DNA from 4 places in the Rossellomorea sp. NRS-1567 genome. Region 3 is predicted to be linked to each of the others. Evidence: riboswitches for the same ligand, from Rfam matches in the RefSeq annotation. Region 3 holds a riboswitch; each other region holds the start of a gene.
The links. A riboswitch is a leader RNA that binds a small molecule or an ion and turns the genes downstream of it on or off. The one in region 3 is predicted to bind cyclic di-GMP.
Positions count from the first base shown of each region.

Region 1: another riboswitch for cyclic di-GMP. It lies ahead of ACIFOD_RS17220 (NAD-dependent epimerase/dehydratase family protein); the one in region 3 lies ahead of ACIFOD_RS04240 (EAL domain-containing protein).
Region 2: another riboswitch for cyclic di-GMP. It lies ahead of ACIFOD_RS12205 (anti-repressor SinI family protein); the one in region 3 lies ahead of ACIFOD_RS04240 (EAL domain-containing protein).
Region 4: another riboswitch for cyclic di-GMP. It lies ahead of ACIFOD_RS08480 (hypothetical protein); the one in region 3 lies ahead of ACIFOD_RS04240 (EAL domain-containing protein).

Region 1 covers NZ_JBITPL010000024.1:162,151-166,819, forward strand. The annotation lists gene ACIFOD_RS17215 (TetR/AcrR family transcriptional regulator) at 1-605, shown strand, start outside; gene ACIFOD_RS17220 (NAD-dependent epimerase/dehydratase family protein) at 660-1,313, opposite strand; cyclic di-GMP riboswitch class I at 1,404-1,487, opposite strand; partial or broken gene ACIFOD_RS17225 (BCCT family transporter) at 1,698-3,229, shown strand; gene ACIFOD_RS17230 (hypothetical protein) at 3,311-3,535, opposite strand; gene ACIFOD_RS17235 (hypothetical protein) at 3,504-3,653, opposite strand; gene ACIFOD_RS17240 (hypothetical protein) at 3,669-3,863, opposite strand; gene ACIFOD_RS17245 (hypothetical protein) at 3,976-4,669, opposite strand, start outside.
Region 2 covers NZ_JBITPL010000016.1:155,463-160,131, forward strand. The annotation lists gene ACIFOD_RS12190 (single-stranded DNA-binding protein) at 1-122, opposite strand, end outside; gene ACIFOD_RS12195 (YwpF-like family protein) at 391-831, shown strand; gene ACIFOD_RS12200 (helix-turn-helix domain-containing protein) at 927-1,247, shown strand; gene ACIFOD_RS12205 (anti-repressor SinI family protein) at 1,282-1,419, opposite strand; cyclic di-GMP riboswitch class I at 1,527-1,620, opposite strand; gene ACIFOD_RS12210 (hypothetical protein) at 2,224-2,520, opposite strand; gene fabZ (3-hydroxyacyl-ACP dehydratase FabZ) at 2,723-3,154, opposite strand; gene ACIFOD_RS12220 (DNA-directed RNA polymerase subunit beta) at 3,539-3,817, opposite strand; gene ACIFOD_RS12225 (flagellar hook-basal body protein) at 3,833-4,669, opposite strand, start outside.
Region 3 covers NZ_JBITPL010000006.1:57,175-61,843, reverse strand. The annotation lists gene liaG (LiaG family protein) at 1-535, opposite strand, end outside; gene ACIFOD_RS04255 (CAP domain-containing protein) at 705-1,463, opposite strand; gene ACIFOD_RS04250 (P1 family peptidase) at 1,635-2,687, shown strand; gene ACIFOD_RS04245 (DNA-3-methyladenine glycosylase) at 2,802-3,386, shown strand; cyclic di-GMP riboswitch class II at 3,485-3,565, shown strand; gene ACIFOD_RS04240 (EAL domain-containing protein) at 3,624-4,334, shown strand; gene ACIFOD_RS04235 (ABC transporter permease subunit) at 4,475-4,669, shown strand, end outside.
Region 4 covers NZ_JBITPL010000014.1:112,304-116,972, reverse strand. The annotation lists gene ACIFOD_RS08500 (HAMP domain-containing sensor histidine kinase) at 1-171, opposite strand, end outside; gene ACIFOD_RS08495 (response regulator transcription factor) at 164-850, opposite strand; gene ACIFOD_RS08490 (cytochrome c biogenesis CcdA family protein) at 860-1,573, opposite strand; gene ACIFOD_RS08485 (class I SAM-dependent methyltransferase) at 1,664-2,233, opposite strand; gene ACIFOD_RS08480 (hypothetical protein) at 2,494-2,775, opposite strand; cyclic di-GMP riboswitch class I at 2,859-2,950, opposite strand; gene ACIFOD_RS08475 (murein hydrolase activator EnvC family protein) at 3,115-4,479, opposite strand; gene ftsX (permease-like cell division protein FtsX) at 4,519-4,669, opposite strand, start outside.

The DNA.
Region 1 (4,669 bases), on a different contig from region 3:
TAGAGTGTCAGTTTATTGAAATCTGTAAACATAAAGAGTTCATCATCATGCAGATCAGAGAGAATGCCATGCCGTTTAACGATGAAATCCATGATCTCCTCAGTGAGATGAAAATGGACACCCATCGCTATTATAAAAGAAGATTATATGGGATATACGGAAAGAAAATCGAGCCCTACTTCTGGGATATCACCATGATGATTCAAGGTTTTTTCCATTCTTATTTAGAATTGGTGATGCTTGATAAAATCGAATTGGATTTTGCCTATTTATCCCGATTCATTTTGAAACGTACGGATGATTTGGTGGAAGGTCTACTAAAAAGCGGGGATCAGCCTGTCCTTTCCTTTGAAAAAGTGGAGGATCTGGTAAAGGATTTCACTTTATCTAACAGGATCAATGAGTCTACACTTGTTCATATGATCGAGGATGCACGTGAAGTAGCAGAGGACGAAAACACCAAAATTTCGTTGGAAGTCATTCAAGAGGAAATTCAAAAGGATGGAACCCGGCCGGTCGTCATCAAAGGAATGATTGTGAATCTTGAAGAGGACCTGTCACTGAAGCATCTCGTGAATGCCTTGAGACATTTTTATGCATTCTGACCGCGAAAGACCCGCTTAGTTCAAGTGCGGGTCTTTTGTTTTGCTGATGTTATTCTACAGCTGCTGAATTTGATCCGATTCATGGAAGGTTACTTTTTCACCGTCAGGGCAATTGGCGGCACGGTACATTCCATAAGCCACCTGACGTCCCGAAATGCTTCTGTATTTTTTCAGCCTGCCTACCATTACCGGGCGGATGGCTCTGGAGAAGAGTTCTCCCGCTTTTTCCCCAAGGCGGAATTCATCTCTTTCCCCTAAAAGAAGGGATGGCCTGAAAATGTGCAGGGCGGGATAATACAGGGCTATTAAGTCTTCCTCGAGCTCCCCTTTCACCTTACTATAAAAGAACGGTGAAGCGGAACTCGCCCCAATAGCTGATATGACCATATATTGTTTGGCTCCATGGTCTTTACCGAGCCTTCCTAGTTGAACGGGGTACTCGTAATCTACCTCTCTAAACGCTTCCTTCGTCTGCGCTTTCTTGATGGTCGTTCCAAGACAACAAAATACATCATCGATTTCCTCGTGTGGCAGGAGCTTCATCTGATCGAATGGGATGATTCGTTCATCCAACTTCTCATGCTTCACCCCGCTGCTTCTTCTCACGAACGAAATCACTTTTTTATACTCGGGACTCTTGATCAGTATTTCAATCAGGTGTGAACCAACCAAACCTGTGGATCCTGCAACTAGGGCAACCTTTGTCATCTGCATTCCCTCTCTCTTTTTAGTGACATGTTTATTTCAATAACCTATTCCAGCCTTTGTAGTGGTGAACAGAAATACCTGTCGGATGCGGCTGGCAGCTTGGCGACCATTCCAAAGAGTGGCAGGCCCATCACTTTGTTTCCTTGTCTTTCAACAAGTTTGCCTTTTTCAGTTTGTTTTATTCTTCCTTTTAAGTATAGAGTTTTTTCCTTTATTGAAAAGATGAAATTTCCGAAAAAGGATAACTTACCTTTATATGTGAAACCCTAACATAAATTGTCTATGCTCAATTTCATTCTTTTTCTTTACAACTCTTTTCTACCTGTGAGATAGTAGGAGCTTGTGTTTTTTCATAGGAAAAAAATAAAGGAGCATTTGTCTTATATGTCTACTAAAAATCATTACACATCCAAAATTGATTGGCCCGTATTTGCCATCAGTGGAGGATTATTAATCGCTTTCGTTATCGCAGCTTTTCTAAGTCTAGACAGCGTAACCGCATTTGTGAATGGAGGCTTCGCCTGGTCTTCGAAATACTTTGGTGCTTTCTGGCAGGTGTTAATGCTACTGCATTTTCTTGTGGCACTTTACATTGCATTCTCTAAATATGGGAATGTACGGTTAGGGTTTATGGAAAAACCGGAGATTGGAACGTATAAATGGTTATCGATCATAATGGCAACCTTACTTGCAGGGGGCGGCGTGTTCTGGGCAGCTGCTGAGCCAATGTATCACTTTATGACGGTTCCTCCAATGCATGAAGGAATCACTGCTAAAACCCAGGAAGCAATCATGCCTGCCTTGGCACAAAGTTATATGCACTGGGGCTTTCTCGCTTGGGCAATCTTAGGAACTTTGAGTGCCGTCGTTATGATGTACGGCCATTACCATAGAGGGATGCCACTGAAACCGCGAACTCTGCTATATCCCATATTCGGCGAAAAGCTTAAAACGAGCATCCTTGGAACGTTCATTGATGCATTTGCCATTATTGCTGTAGCGGCTGGTACAATCGGACCGATTGGATTCCTCGGTTTACAGGCTAGTTACGGTCTGTCTACTCTTTTCGGCATACTGACCAGTTCTCCACGCAGCTTGCCATCATTATCTGTTTAGTGATTGTCTCCACCGTGTCAGCTGCGACAGGAATTCATAAAGGTATACAAATCCTGAGTAATTTTAATGTACGCTTGGCCTTCGGATTGATTCTATTCGTCTTACTATTCGGTCCCGGAGGATTCATTATCGATTCCTTCGTCTCCTCATTCGGGTACTATGTGGATCACTTTATTCAGATCAGTACATTCCGGTCGGATACAAGTTGGTTGGGGAGCTGGACCGTGTTTTTCTGGGGATGGTTCATTGGGTATGGACCTATGATGGCTATTCTTGTAAGCCGTATTTCACGCGGCAGAACAATCCGTCAAATTATTCTGGCCATTGCGATCATCGCTCCCATTGTCACCACCTTCTGGTTTACCGTTGTAGGTGGCTCAGGTATATTCTATGAATTGCAAAATCCAGGGAGTGTCTCACAGGAATTAATGAGTGGAGGTATGCCTGCTGCAATGATCGCCATCACAAACCAACTGCCAGTCGCAGGGATTATTTCACCACTATTTCTATTGCTAACGATCATTTTTGTCATCACAACAGGAGATTCAATGTCCTATACAATTGCGATGGCCGTTTCCGGAGAAGGAGATCCCAAGGTTTCCTTACGTGTATTCTGGGCAATTTTGATGGGCTTCATCGCAGCAATCCTTCTTTATATAGGTGATGGGAGTGTTACAGCACTCCAGAACTTTATCGTAGTAACCGCTGTTCCCGTCTCACTTCTTTTATTACCAATGCTATGGCTCGCACCAAAAGTATCAAAAGAGTTGTTGATCGAACAGTCACGTCAAACAAAATAATATTAAAAGCGCCAATCCACTTTATGATTGGCGCTTCTTATTTTACTAACGATTCACACTTCAAACACGATGGATTACTTCCTACAACTCTTCATCCTCAAAAAATTGCTGTAATTTCTCATCTTGTTCAGGGTCTGCATTTTCAGACGCATATGGATTATCCTTGACTCCTGCCGTATCCATATTTGTTTTGATGGCGAGAAACGGTCCTTTCGGTTCCTCTGCTATGACTCGGTCGTTTAACTGTTTGAAATCCGGCAGGTCTTTATTCACTTTATCTTCTTCCTTCAATTGTTTCACCACCATTCTTATAAGCGATTAGAATAATATCCTCGTTCGTTTGCTGACGAAGTTCACTCTCCATATTCTGCACTTGATTCAACGTATCTTCTGATAGGTTGGCCACCTGAAACTCTTTATTCATCCTATTCTTCACCTCTTAACTATTTTCGTTTGCTTGTCCGATTTCTTTTTCGGCAATGAACCCGTTCCCTTCTTCTATTGCATGATGTTCCTCTACTGACTCTCCAGGAACATACACTTGACTGGGGTTGCGAACCTCATTGTTCAGTGTAAACTCAGGATTAAGCGGTGTATCCATACGTAGATCTTCAGGTTTCTTATGATCTCTCATTATTCCACCTCCAATATTTAGTATGGCTACTGATAAAAAAAATCATCCACATTTCATGTGGAACAAAAAAAAGCGTTAAGCAACTTATGCTGCTTAACGCCCCGATTCATCTTCAAACCCACGTATAATCCCTTCCCCAGCTATCCCGGGCAAGATCTTTGATTTCATCGACAATCTCATTTTCCACAGCAAAAGCATCCCCCTGTTCATAAGGGTTGTAGTGGAAAGCGTAAAGCCTGGAAACAAACTCGTGAAACGGAAGAGAGCATTCTCCTTCCAGTTCCCCATTTTCCATGACAGAAGGTTCGATACCCTGACCCCAGTTCTGGGAGCCGTCGTTATTCGGATTATAGAAATAGATCCGATATTCTCCCTTGGGATCTTGGGTGATTCTCAGAATCGAAACGGCATGGAAACCAAGAAGCTTTCCATGAACATTTGTGATGAAGATCCCGACCGGATTCGGATAGATCAACCCGTAGTCATCATTGTATTCCGGGTGGTGAGTGGCATAGAACAGGCGAACGAATCCCGGATAGTCAGAAATGAGGCCTGTTAATGAATCAATGACAGTGCTAAACCCTTTTTGAACCCAATCTCCATAAAATTCCGGATTCACCCAGCGGTGTCCATCTTCCCCTCTAAGCGATACACGCCTCATCATCTCACTGTAAATACGGTCAAGATGAGGAACGAGAACAAGTGACACAGGATCAAGCTCTTGATGAAGCTCAGGCGCCAGCCCTCCACTTAATTCTTTCGAATGGACCGGTGTACCTTCAAACATAATATCGATATCTCCGTCC
Region 2 (4,669 bases), on a different contig from region 3:
TTTTGATTCTTGTAGTTACGATTCACAGCTATCGTAGCGTTAAGTATCGATTTTCCTTCCAATGTTTTTCTTGCTTCAGGATCTTTGGTCAGCCTTCCAACGAGGGTCACTTGGTTGATCAATTGTATTCTTTCCTCCTTTCTCTTAAGCTGCTTTCATCTTACAATCTTCTGTCTCATCTTGTAAAATCGTGAATTTCCGAAATTCGAGGCAAAAATGGCTTGAATTTCGGAAATTCCCCTAGGGAGATTTTACGTTTTTTACTCAAAAACGGGGCCAAAATCACAAAATTGCATCTTTCGTCCTTTTTTTTCATTGAGGAATTTGTTAGGGAAACAATTCCTACTATGATATAATTTTATAAAACCTTTAAATGGGAGATGTTCGTTCATGAAAACCTTTAAAGTTATTTCACTGCAAGTAGTGGAGAACGATGAACTGCGTGACTTTGAGATAGTGGACGGTCTGATTATTAATAAAGAGGATGGGCAAAGTACGTGGCTTGTCGAAACGTACTTGTCGAATAAATATATCGAGTTCTTTCAAGAGGCTCAGCAACGAAAGGAAGATTTGGAAATCCAGGTCGTGATTTCTAATAAGGCCAATGACCCGGCTGCGTTCATGACTACAATCCGTTGTATTAAAGAGATGGATGAGCATATCAGTATTATGTTTGAGGGGAAATTGAAAAAACAGAGGAATGAATATGCAGAATTACTCCTTGATGACTTAGTACAAAAAGGATATTCGGGCGAAGAGTTAATCCGTGAGTTCCGTGAGAAAATGGTATCGAAGCCAAGGATTCCGGCAACGGCAAAACCTAGCGTTTAATTGTACAAAATTATGTAATATTCATCTGTTTGATTATGATATAATTGTATTAATATTGTGGCTTCTTATATGAAGTTCTTAGGTAGGTGTTCCCTGTGATTGGAGAAAGAGTAAAGAAATACAGACAAGAAAAACGCATGTCCATGACAGAGCTTGCTGATAAAGCCGGTGTTGCAAAGTCATACTTGAGTTCAATAGAGCGTAACCTTCAACAAAACCCTTCTATCCAATTCCTTGAGAAAGTTTCAGCTGCTTTAGGGATTCCGATGGATGCTCTTTTACACGATCTACCAGATGATCAAAATATCGATCATGAGTGGCTTAAGATTGCAGAAGAAGCCATGGATTCTGGAATTACCAAGGAGCAGTTCAGGGAATTCATTGAATTTAACAAGTGGAAATTAGGCAATAAATAAAGTCTTGCGAGGGATTCGCAAGACTTTATTTATATTAAATCACTTTGTACTCGGCTTTTACGTCCTGGGGTCGCTTTTGTAAATACTCCCTAATCTGTTCCTTAGAAATACCTGCTTCTAAAGCTTGTCTGACCAAATCTACCCATTCTTGATCCAATACTTTGTTCCCCAATTTGTTTCCCCTCCTAAAATACACTAAACGTATTCCAGGCAATCCAGCCGCCGTCGTATTAATATGGAGCATCTAACTATCACTTAATCCAAGTATGTGTAAAAAATTATGTAAGTCTTACAGACGAGTGATATATACTATTAATACTGTAGACCTGTGACTTTGCGTCCCCACTTTTCAATGGGTTTGCCTTTTTCTGATCCTGTCTTTATCTTTGATATACCAATAGTACCACTTTTTGTTAATATTTTTTGTCTTTTCTGATATCTTTTTTACACTTTTTTCCTACAACAGCATACTTTTTCCGACAAATACTCTGTTAATTTTTAAATATAGAGAGGATTTTTGCTATTCTATAATATGATTCGTCGAAACTTCAAAAATACTTTTGACCCATCCCTTTTTTGTAAGCCTCTAATTTTTTTCTTAATGGAAGTATATTGCCAAGCCTTAGAGAAGATGCATAAAAAGGTGAATTTGTTAAATTATTTCCACATGAGGGGCATATCCAATCGCCTAATTCAGTGCTACTAAAAGAGGAACGTGTACATCTACTACATACTTTTTTATACATACAACACCCCTATTGAGTTTTTTGTTCATTATAGTGAACAAAATTAATTATATACCAATTAATAGGTAATTCAACTTTATTTTTCCATAAAACACACTGAAAATAAGTACTATCCTTGAAATATCTTTTAATTGCTTAAAATCCCTAACTTTATCGTTCTTAATAGAGAATTCCTGTTTTAACTCTAAAAAATAAAGCGCAGAAGCTTTTAGCCTCTGCGCTCAACTCTATTACTCGTCCTTCTTATCCTGATCCTGCATATCCTTATCATCTTCTACAGCATCTTCCTCAGGCGTGTTATTATCCTTCGCTGCATCTTTGTCGCCTTGCTCGTTTTTGTCCTCTGATTCAGGGTAATTTTCTTCACCCATGTCCCCGTTATTTTCGTTCATGCCATCATCTTCAGGCACTTCTTCTTCTGTTGGAGCCTCGTCTTCCGGAGGTGGCTCCTGATTTGCGTTACATCCTACAAGAAGCATGGCAGCAAGTGCTGAACCACCAAGAATGGATAATAATTTTTTGCTCATGATGTATTACTCCTTTCTAACGTGTATGTTAGTTAATGTAAGACCGTTACTTTGGTCTTTCGTTAGCATTCCCTGAAAATGAATTAATTTGCATTTTGAGAGAAATTTTTTGGGGAAATTGGATTTTGAGCAAGTGAAGAGTTGAAACCAAAAAAAATGGACCTGAAGTGAACGAATCACAACAAGCCCAGTTTGCACATTTTTATTGTTTATCTCCTAAAGCGAACATCATTTCTAATTCGCAGGCAACCTCACCATCAACCGTCGCCACGCCTTTTCCTTTACCGATCGGCCCTTTAAAACGGATCATTTCAACTTCAAGTCTCAGCTGGTCTCCCGGTTTCACTTGACGCTTGAAGCGACATTTATCAATGCCTGTGAAAAAAGCTAAACGCCCGCGGTTATCTTCCACTTTCAGCATGGCCACAGCACCGACCTGAGCAAGTGCCTCCACAATCAACACACCTGGCATTACAGGGTAATCAGGGAAATGCCCATTGAAGAATTCCTCATTCGCAGTAACATTCTTAATCCCAACCGCTTTCTTGCCATCTTCCACTTCAAGAATTCTATCCACCAACAAAAACGGATAACGATGGGGAACGATCTCTTTAATCTGATTAATATCAAGCATTCAAAATTCCTCCTACCAATATGTATGTACACCTTATTGTACAGAAATTGTGCGTGTAATAGCAACAGGAGAGGGACGGACCTTGAAAACATCTGACTTTGCTATGTAAACCCTTTTATATCAAGGTTTGTTGTTCAAAAGAGAACATACTCGAGGTCCGTCCCTCTCTAAACCCAATTGAAAAAGGATCGCCCCTTTACTAAGTGAGCAATCCTGCGTAGATTTTGGTTATATTTGATGATGACCGGCTGGCAAGTTTTCTTCTTCGAAAAGAGGGACGGACCTCGAATCAAAGCTCCATCGCAGCGAAACCCCTTTATATCAGGATTCATTGCAGAAAAGCTAAATATTCCGAGGTCCGTCCCTCAAAAAGTTATCAAGAAATTATTTCTTCATAACGATATCAATTATGTGCTGCCAGGTTTCTGCTTTGAAGACGTCGGCTGCTTTGCCGTCTCCGATGCCTGCGAAGCCAATGACGGCACCCAGTGCGAGACTTCCTGCAAGAAGGAGGATGAACAGAAGGATTCTGAGCCAAATTGGCAGCATGCGGACGCGTACCCAACGCGCAGGCTTGGATTCGTCCTTTTGCTTGGCTTTCTTTTCTGTTTTTACTGATTCTCTTGTCGTTTTTTCTTCTTGTAGTAGCTCTTTTTCACTCATAGCATTTAACTCCTTTTAGCGTATCCCATTTACAAGGCCCATCATTTGATCTGCAAGGGAGATCGAGCGGGACTGAAATTGGTATGATCGTTGGACATTCAGCATGTCCGTCATTTCTTTGCCGATATCAACGTTCGATCCCTCTAACGAGTTCTGGACCATTGAAATATCAGAGCGTGCTCCTCCAACGACATTCGTTACGACTTCATCTTCCGTAACCCCGAGTTCGTCAAGGTTCTCTGAAAAACCTAACAGATTACCGCCAAACTGCTGCAGAAATTGAGACTTTTCAACCGTGACGATACCTAAGTTGAATCGCTCTTCTACGCCGCCTGCATCCGTAACCGTCAGGATTCCATTACCCCCTAACTGGAAAGAAGACGCATCTTCTGAAAATGTAATATAGTTATCGTTCTCATCCAGGACCGGTAATCCGCTTCCGTTCACGAGCATCGCTTCCCCATTCCCGGTTGGACTGACAAAGAATGCTCCGTCTCTCGTATAGCGCACGGCACTTGAATTGTCATCCTGAGCAAGAACTTTAAAGAACTGCCCCACACCGGTTAAAGCAAAATCCAGCGAGCGACCCGTTGATTTCAAAGAACCCTGGTTCAGGATCAGTTGAGATTGTGAAAGCTTTGCGCCACTGCCTTCCCTTACTCCAAGAGGGGTAAGTCTGCCTGCTTCAAACTCTTCCACACGCTGATTGTTCACCTGTTGCACAAGCAGCTCTGAGAATGTCGCTTCCCGGCGCTTGTATCCATTTGTATCTGCGTTCGACAGATTGTGACCGATCATGTCCATTTGTTTCTGCAATTGACCCAATGTGTTGGTTGCTGTAATCATCGTTCG
Region 3 (4,669 bases):
CTTTTGTAGAGAGAGCATTCACGACCAAGTCTCCGGAAGAACCATCATGTTCGAATGCATTCGTCTCAAGGTTTTCAAGAGTCATGTTTCCGGAACCCATTTCTACAGTTAACTCATCCAGCTTCATTCGATTCGTTTCGGATTCTCCTGCAAACTGCAGGTTACCGGAGCCAATCTCGATTTCCATGCTTCGATCATATTCTTTTGGAATGTACACGGTTACGTTTGATTTGCGGTTGAATCCTATCCATTCATACCATTTATGCTTTACAGCCACTTCAATGGTGTCTCCTTTTTTAGCTAAAGTCAGCGCTCCTTTTCCTTCAATGTCGACCTTTACTTCATTCTGATCCACAGGAATGACTTCTGTGTCGCTGCCTTCCATTTTAAGATCGATGTGATCGATTCTGTCCGTTACCCCGATGCGTTCCCCTGACTTACTTTCTTTAGCAAATAACGATGTATTGTCATTCAGGATGACGTATAGGGTTCCAAGTGCAAGCAGTGCAATGATCACGGCAAAAGCATTTTTCATTAATATCCCTCACTTTGGTTTGTTTTTCCATTTTATAGTTTTATTTTAATGCAGCTGCCGGTTCATCACAATGAGCCATGGGATTATTTTTGAATCAGACCAGAGGCCGAGTTCGGTGCAGGCTATGTAATAGAAAAAGACCGGTCATAGAGGTGACCGGTCTGAACCTTTATTTTGCGATAAACATCTGCGTCCAATAGATTCCCTGGCTTGGATCCTTCGCTGTTCCCACGCCAATATGAGTGACTTGTTTGTTTAAAATGTTTTTGCGGTGTCCGGGACTGTTCATCCAAGCGTTAACGACAGATTCAGGTGTTTTTTGTCCAACGGCAATGTTCTCTGCTGCCGTGGAGTAATCCACCCCGAAGTTCTCCATCATTTCAAAAGGAGACCCATACGTTGGAGAAGTATGAGAGAAATAGTCATTTTCCTTCATGTCTTCTGATTTCATCTCCGCTACATTCGCTAACTCTCCATCCATTTTCAAGGCACCAAGTCCATTTTTCTTGCGTTCCTGGTTGGTTAAATCAACTACCTGCTTCACAAATCCACTTGCATCGGATGCCTGTGCATCCTGTTTGGGCTGACCCTCTGCAGGTGGTTCCGGTTTTGCCGTATTCGGTTCTTGTGCAGGCTGATTCGGCTGACGGGCTTCTTCATTACCTGGCGCATTTTCCCCTGGGTCTAGGTGGGTAAATTCACGTAAGTCCCCATTGGGGTCTATCGGAGCCATGAAACGGTGAAGGGGAGTTTGGTTACCTTGCATTCCATCCATCCGATCTCTACCACCGTTATCATAAGTTACAGGATCGTAATTCACGTTTTGTGTATCCATCAGGTTATCGTTTGCATCGTTATTGTTACAGGCAGTCATCAGCATAAACGGGATGACAGCACAGGCTGTAATGGAAAAAAATCGTTTTCTCATGTCAGGTCCTCCAATGTTTTTAATTGCCTTTTACAAGCATTTAACAGTCTTTAATATGTACTCTCTACGTGCTCTTTATCCTGTTAAAAATAGGGTTGCCTCTTTCTTAAAGAGGGTTTTGTGATTTAGGCACGAATAGTATTGATAAGAAAAAAAGGGGGTAATTCATCCATGGAACGAAAGAGATTACGGGAATTGGGAGGAAGTATCGGCTCCTATACATGTGGGAAATATAACAGCATTACCGATATTGAGGGAGTGAAGGTCGGACATAAAACCCTTCACTATGAGAATGAGGGTACCGTGGTACGAACGGGTGTAACGGCGGTATTACCTCATTCCGGCAATCTGTTTCGTGATAAGGTATGCACGGGTTACCATGTGATCAATGGCTTTGGAAAAACAGTCGGGACGATTCAAATGGAGGAGCTGGGTGTCCTTGAAAGTCCGATTCTCTTGACGAATACTCTTTCAGTTGGAGATGTGTTAAAAGGGACGGTTCAATATATGCTGGACGAGACACCTGAAATCGGAGACACAACGGGGACAGTAAATGTCGTTGTGGGAGAATGCAATGATGGGTTCTTGAATGATATCCGCGGTCTTCATGTAAAGCCTGAAGATGCCCGGGAAGCCATTGTTCATGCACAATCTGGACCTGTCGATGAAGGGTGCGTTGGAGCGGGGACGGGAATGCTTTGTTTCGGTTACAAAGGTGGAATAGGGACGAGTTCCAGGGAGTATACTTTTGGAGGTGAGAAGTATACGGTGGGTGCCCTCGTGTTAACAAATTTCGGTCAGAGGAAAGATCTAAGGGTTCCCATTCTTAACAACGGGGAGGATCAAAATGCACCGGATGGATCAATCATGATCATCCTTGCGACGGATGCACCTCTAAACGAAAGGCAGCTTAAACGACTGGCGAAACGTGCTTCATTCGGCCTTTCAAGAACGGGTTCATATGCAGCTCATGGGAGTGGTGATGTTGTTCTTGCGTTTTCTACTGCACACCGCATTCCACATCAGCCTTCCAGTGATAACACGATTCCGTACGGTTTCATTAAAGAAGACGGACCGATCATCTCTACTCTATTTGAAATGGCAGTGGATAGTGTAGAAGAAGCCATATGGAACTCTCTCTGTAAAGCGGAAACCACAACGGGGAGGAATGGACGGAAGGTGGAAGCGGTGCCTTTAGATTTACTTTATGGACTGGTGAAATAAGAACAGTGTTACCTATTCAGGATTTTTTCTTTAATGAAAATTTATTTAACCAACAAATAAATGGGGTATACCATACATATGTGTACGAATTATTGGTTGAAGGAAGTGACAGTCATGAATGATACCCCTATGCCTCTTTCGTTTTTCCAACAGCCCACTTTGGAACTTGCAAAGTCTTTGTTGGGATGTGTGTTATTGAAAGAGACGGAGGAGGGAACAGCTTCAGGTTATATTGTGGAGACGGAAGCGTACTTAGGGCCAGCGGATCGGGCGGCTCACAGCTATGGGAATAGACGGACGAAGCGGACGGAAGTCATGTTTCAGGAAGCCGGCAGGATCTATACATACGTTATGCATACTCACTGCCTGGTCAATGTAGTGAGCGGGGAAAAAGAGAAACCCGAAGCGATTCTCATTAGAGCGGTCGAACCCCTTGAAGGCTTGGAGCTAATGGAAAGAAGAAGACCGGGTCATGTGAGAAAAAATTGGACAAGTGGTCCAGGAAAGCTGACAAAAGCGTTAGGCATTACAATGGAGGATTACGGGGGCAGCTTTTTGGAACCCCCTCTCATCATTTCAAAGGGATACCAGCCTGAAGACATCGTGGAAGGAAAACGAATTGGAATCGATAACTCGGGAGAAGCCAGGGATTATCCGTGGAGGTTCTGGGTAAAGGGCAATCCTTATGTATCAAGATAATCATTTTTGGGAATTTTCTAATAATCAATTAAAAAATAACCCATAAGTACTATGTTTGTGGTATATTTTTCTTATAAGATAAAATCATATACTGACAATTCGAATGGGAGCTTTGAACCTAAATGATAGATGGGCGCTTACATTTAGGGGAGCTAGTAGCGCAACCGGCCACATACGAACGTAGGAATACGTTTTTGTGTGGTTTTTTTTATAAACTATAGAGAGTATAGGGGTCCTATGAATATCTTTACTATTTTTCAAAACGACTATATTTATCATGATTTTCAGCCCTTATATGAAATGGGCAAGCATCAATCCCTCTATGCATATGAGGGCCTGTTACGAAACAAGTATAACGAAAATCCCGAAAATGTTTTTCAGTCTGCGATGAAAGCCAACATCTTGTATAAGCTTGATACCTTATCCATTTCAAAAGCTCTTGAAAGCTTTACAGAGAAGGGACTGAAGGATTGTAAGTTATTTCTTAATATTTATATCACAACGATTCTTCACCCAAGCTTTCATACCTATTTTTATGACCTGATGAAGAAACATCCGGACATATTGGGGCGTCTCGTGCTGGAGATTAATGAGTCGAGTGCGGAGGAGCTGTGGCAGAACCCAATATTAAAAGAGTCTCTTAAAGAACTTAAGCAATATGGTGTTTGGTATGCGATTGATGACTTCGGGCAAGGGACCTCTTCCATCAAGAAATCCATTGAATATGAACCGGAGATCATTAAACTCGATCGTTATTTTGCTTTGAATCTGGCTCAAGATGATAAGAAACAACGATTCCTTTCCTTTTTTAATCAATTCTACGGTAAGGATACGTTAATTGTGTTAGAAGGCATTGAAACCAAACAGGATATGCAAGTGGCAAAGGATATTGGGATTACAATCGGGCAAGGCTATTATCTGGGAAGGCCGAGTCGATTATTAGCTTAAACAGGAAGGGTGACTCTGAAATGTAGGAGTCACCTTTTTTCGTGGACATCTACTATGAGATTGTCCGAATTAAAATAAAATTGAAAATATTTAACATTTCCATTAAACTGAGGAAAAAGAGAAAAAAAGGGGATCAGGGTATGAGGCTTCTCACATTTCCGCTGAAATTTATGTTCTATTATATTCTCGGATTGATCGGTATTCTAGCCGTGAGTATTGCTCCTGAAGTATTTAAGGAGAAGGGTTTATACAATTTAGTCGGATTCATGGAAGAGTTTTTTAAGTTTGTTTTTGTATTTATGGACGGTGAAAATTGGAGCTATTCTTATAAAGGG
Region 4 (4,669 bases), on a different contig from region 3:
CTGATTTAGAAGGATTTCTAAGTCAGTTCCTGTAATCTCTTGCTGATTCACTAGTGTACATGCATAGTTTTTAACAGTGAATCCTGCAATGACAATGACTATGGCAATGATGATTGTGTTAAGGAAAGTCAACTGGGTGAAGACCCCCCACACTTTTTTCCTCTTAAGCATCAAACTTATACCCCATCCCTCTAACGGTTTGGATAAATGGTTGACGCGTCAATTCTTGAAGTTTTTGACGAAGGTGGCGGATATGGACATCAATCGTTCGTTCCGAAACCACTTTTTGATTCATGTCATACAGGGAATCAAGAATCTGTTGTCTTGAAATCACTTGACCAGCATGCGTCATTAAAAAGTGAAGGATCCTGAATTCGAAAGTCGTTAATTCCAGGACGTCCCCTTTATAGGTGACCTCACCCTTCAAAGGCTTCAACGTCAACCCTTTCCTACTGAGCTTCTGGCAGCGTGTCCCTGTTCTGCGCAGCACAGTGTCCACGCGGGTAACGAGCTCAGATGGACTAAATGGCTTTGTGACATAATCATCCGCTCCAGCTTTCAACCCATAAATCCGCTCTTCTTCATTCGTTTTTGCCGTAACGAAAATAATGCCGATATCACTTTTCTCTTCTTCCCGTATCCACCTGCAAAGCTCTTCTCCTTGAGTTTTCGGAAGCATCAAGTCCAGTATCGCAAAGCATGGGTCATGTTCTTTGAACAGTTGTTTCCCTTCTTCACCATCACTTGCTTCAAATACCTCGTATCCTTCTTTTTCGAGGAAGAGCTTGATTAGCTTACGGATCTTCATATCGTCTTCAACAATCATAATCGTCTTATTTTGAACCTTCATACTATCCCCCTATGTTGAGAAGAGACTAAATACGGATAGATACGAGCTGATTTGCTGCATCTTCCCACTGAACACCAGAAATCCCAATGCAATCATCAATGCTCCATTGATTTTAGAAAGCTTTGGTAAGATTTTATTGACCACTTTCATTACGGTAAATGTCTTCGTGATCAGCAGTGAGATCAGCAGGAACGGTACCGCCAAACCAAGCGAATACACAATGAGCAGCACGACTCCCTGAGTCAATGTACTGCTGGCACTTGCTAGTAAAAGAATGGAAGAAAGGGTTAATCCCACACATGGTGACCATCCGCTGGCAAAGGCCATGCCCAGCAGGATAGAACCCACAGCTGTCCCTTTTTTCCTTGTTTCAAGCTTTCTCGTATCTTTCATTAAGAAAGAAAAGCTAAGCCAGCCCATCATCTGTAAACCAAATACAATAATCAGAATCCCTGCAATCTGTTCAATATAAATCCGATATTCTGAGAAAATCTCTCCAAGGAAGCTGGCAGAGGCCCCCATTAGAATGAAGATGAGGGAAAATCCTGCAATAAAACCAAATGACCTAAGTAAGACCACCGATCTTTCCACCTGCATTTGTCCTTCTCTTGCCTGTCCACCTGTTAAATGACTTACGTAAGCCGGGAGAAGCGGAAACACACAAGGTGAAAAAAAGGATAGTGCCCCGGCGGCTAATGCAAACCAAATCGATACTTCCGTCATACTGTTCACTCCTTTACATGAACAGTATGAACAGGAAATGTTAATGTTTGATTAAGATAGCTATCTTTATTTCCTGTATATCGATGCTCCCTACCCTTTTTTCACGACAATATAATAAACCGATGGATGCAAGTGACCTAATATTGTATGGAACCCGGATGATTGGAGCTGTCGATCGAGTTCCCCGGAAGAAATCCGATGATCTAAAGGTGGTCCCATTTCTGAATCTACCTTTTCCCAATCCAGGATCAGCCAAATTCCATCTTCCTTCAGCATATCGTGTAGATCCTGAAATACTTTGATCAGGTCGGGAACTTCGTGCAAGACAAAGGCGGATACGATTTTATCCAAGGTACCTTTGTTGAAGCTGAGGTATTCCAGGGATGATTTCACATACACGATATTGTCTACATTTTCTTCGTTTGCACGGTGTTTCAGGTATTCCAGCATCTCCTGCTGCAGATCTACTGCCTGGACCTTTGTTTCAACCGTTTTGGCAATGGGGAGAGTCAGATAGCCATTTCCACAGCCTAAGTCGGCTACGATATCGTCTTTATTGAGTTTGAGAAGTTCGAGTGCTTGGTCCACTGGTACGAGCTCCTGACGTTTTGGATCGAGGAGCTTTGAAGCTTTATGATGTTCGAATAAATCTCCTGTCATTTAGATTCCTCCGTTCGGTAAATATACCCTATTATGTATTAGTATCTTAAATTCTACATATACAAGCAAGTTATTTACTCATAGTGTATCCTATATGAGAATTATTACAGATTTACAGAAAGAGTGTGTGTCTAATCATTGAAATATGCACGAACTACTCCCATATGAGATGACTGTATATTAGGAACAAGGGCTTGAAGAGCAATTACTGCCTGTTACATAAATAAAACCGAATGCCGGATTGGATCCGCATTCGGTTTTTATGCTGCTTTTAATCCTTCTAAAATAAGCATAAAGTATGTAACTGTATTTCCACCACGGCGATGGATGATTTCAATGTCGTTTAGTATCCTCTTAACCTCTTCTGAGCCGAGATTTTCAATAATCATCTCGGTGATCTCTTCTGCTGAATATTCACCAACATAGGTGTACTTTAATGCAGTACGGTTCCTTCTACAAAAACTTCTTAATTGCCTTTTTAATTCAGTCGATTCCAACATCATCATCCTTACTACAGATTCAAATCCTACTATACTGGACATATAGATAAAAAAATCCCACCAAAAAGGCAGGCGAAATGATACTAATAAAGCGTCCTAATTAGTATTCATTGTAATCCATTGTTTTCGGTAACCCGGCGATCATTATTTTAAGATAAAAAATGGAAGACCCGTGGTTTTGCGTCCTAATTTTTCAATTAGTTTGCCTTTTCGAAGGACTATACAAATCAAGGTAATATAGTTGTCATTATACTAGAAGAAAAAGGATATGAAAACAGTCATGAGAATAATATTCCATTCCATTTCCTTACATCTTTATGTAATACAAAAAAAATGAATTATATCCATAAAAGAAACCCCGCTCATGGCGGGGTTTTCTAATTAAAAGTTAATATATTGACGTGGATTTACAGCATTGGATTTCGATGCATTCCATGAACCTGCGTGAAGTTCAAAGTGTAAATGCTGACCGAAAGAGTATCCTGTGTTACCCATGTAACCAATTCTGTCACCTTTGTTCACTGCTTGTCCAGAGCTTACTGATGAAGAAGCCATGTGGGCATAAACCGTTGTGAAGGTTTGACCATTAATTGAGTGAGTGATGTAAACTACATTTCCATAGCTTGAGCTGTACTGACTCTTGATGACATATCCATCAGCTGCTGCTGAGATTGGAACACTGCCTCTTGCCGCGATATCTGTACCATAATGGAAACGTTGCTTACCGTTCAATGTGTCCCAGCCAAAGTTTGTTGTAATCGTTCCATAAGCTGGAGCTGTCCAGGCACCGGCACTTACTGGTGCACTTGGAGCTGATGGGGCAGGGGCAGGTGCTGCAGAAGAAGAACCACCACCGCTATTGCTGCTCGCAGTTGCTTGTTGTTGTTCTGCTGCACGTTTTGCCGCTTCAGCTTCCGCTTGACGCTTGCGTTCGATTTCACGCTGGCGTGCAAGTTCTGCTAGACGTGCTTGTTCAGCCTGGATTTCACCTTCAAGCTGGTGTTCCATTTTAGAAAGCTCATCAGATTCTTTTTGAAGATCTTTTTTCTCCACTTCCAAAGAAGCCTGCTGCGCTTCTAGCTGCTTGAATAAATCCGCTTTTTTAGCTTTTTGACTATCAAGATCTTTTTTCAAAGACTCCAGACTTGCTTTAGTAGATTCTAATTCTGCAAGCTTGCCTTCTACTTCTTCTTGTTTCTTTTCTAATTCAGCCTGATCACGTTTTTGTTCGTCCATGATCTTCTTATCTGCACTTACGATTGTATTGACTGCTGTTACACGGTTGATGAAGTCACCGAAGCTGTCCGCGCCAAGTAGTACATCAAGATAGTTTGCAGAGCCGCCTTTTTCCTGGATGGCACGGGCACGTTCTTTTAATAGTTCGTTACGTTCTTCTATCTTTTTCTTTAGAACTTCAATTTCTTCTTTAAGTTTATTGATTTCTGCTGTTGTTTCGTCAATCTCTTTTGTTTTCTCGGTAATCTTTGTTTCAGTATCTTTTAATTTTGTACTGATTTCTGCAATTTGTGATTGGATTTCTTGTTGTTTACTGATGTTTTGGTTAATCTCTGATTTTTTCTCATCAATTTTTCCATTGATTTCCTCTTTTTTAGAAGAAATGCCTTCTTGTTGCTTCTGTAATTCCTCCACGGAGGAATGAGCGTTAGCTGTTGTCCCTAACGTTGGTAGACTCCCGATTGTTAATGCTGCTGCAATTGATAATGATATGAAATACTTCTTGTTCAAGCGGCATGCTCCTTTCAGCTTCTATCAACCTATCAAATTTTACACTTTTAAGAATTTACGTACAGACATAAAGCTTCCCCAAGCCCCAATCAGGCAACCCATTAATAGAATCAATCCGTTTACTTGATAGATAAAGGGGGTAAAATCTAATATCTGAATAAAATGGTTTTGTAGTTTTGGCTTAATAAAT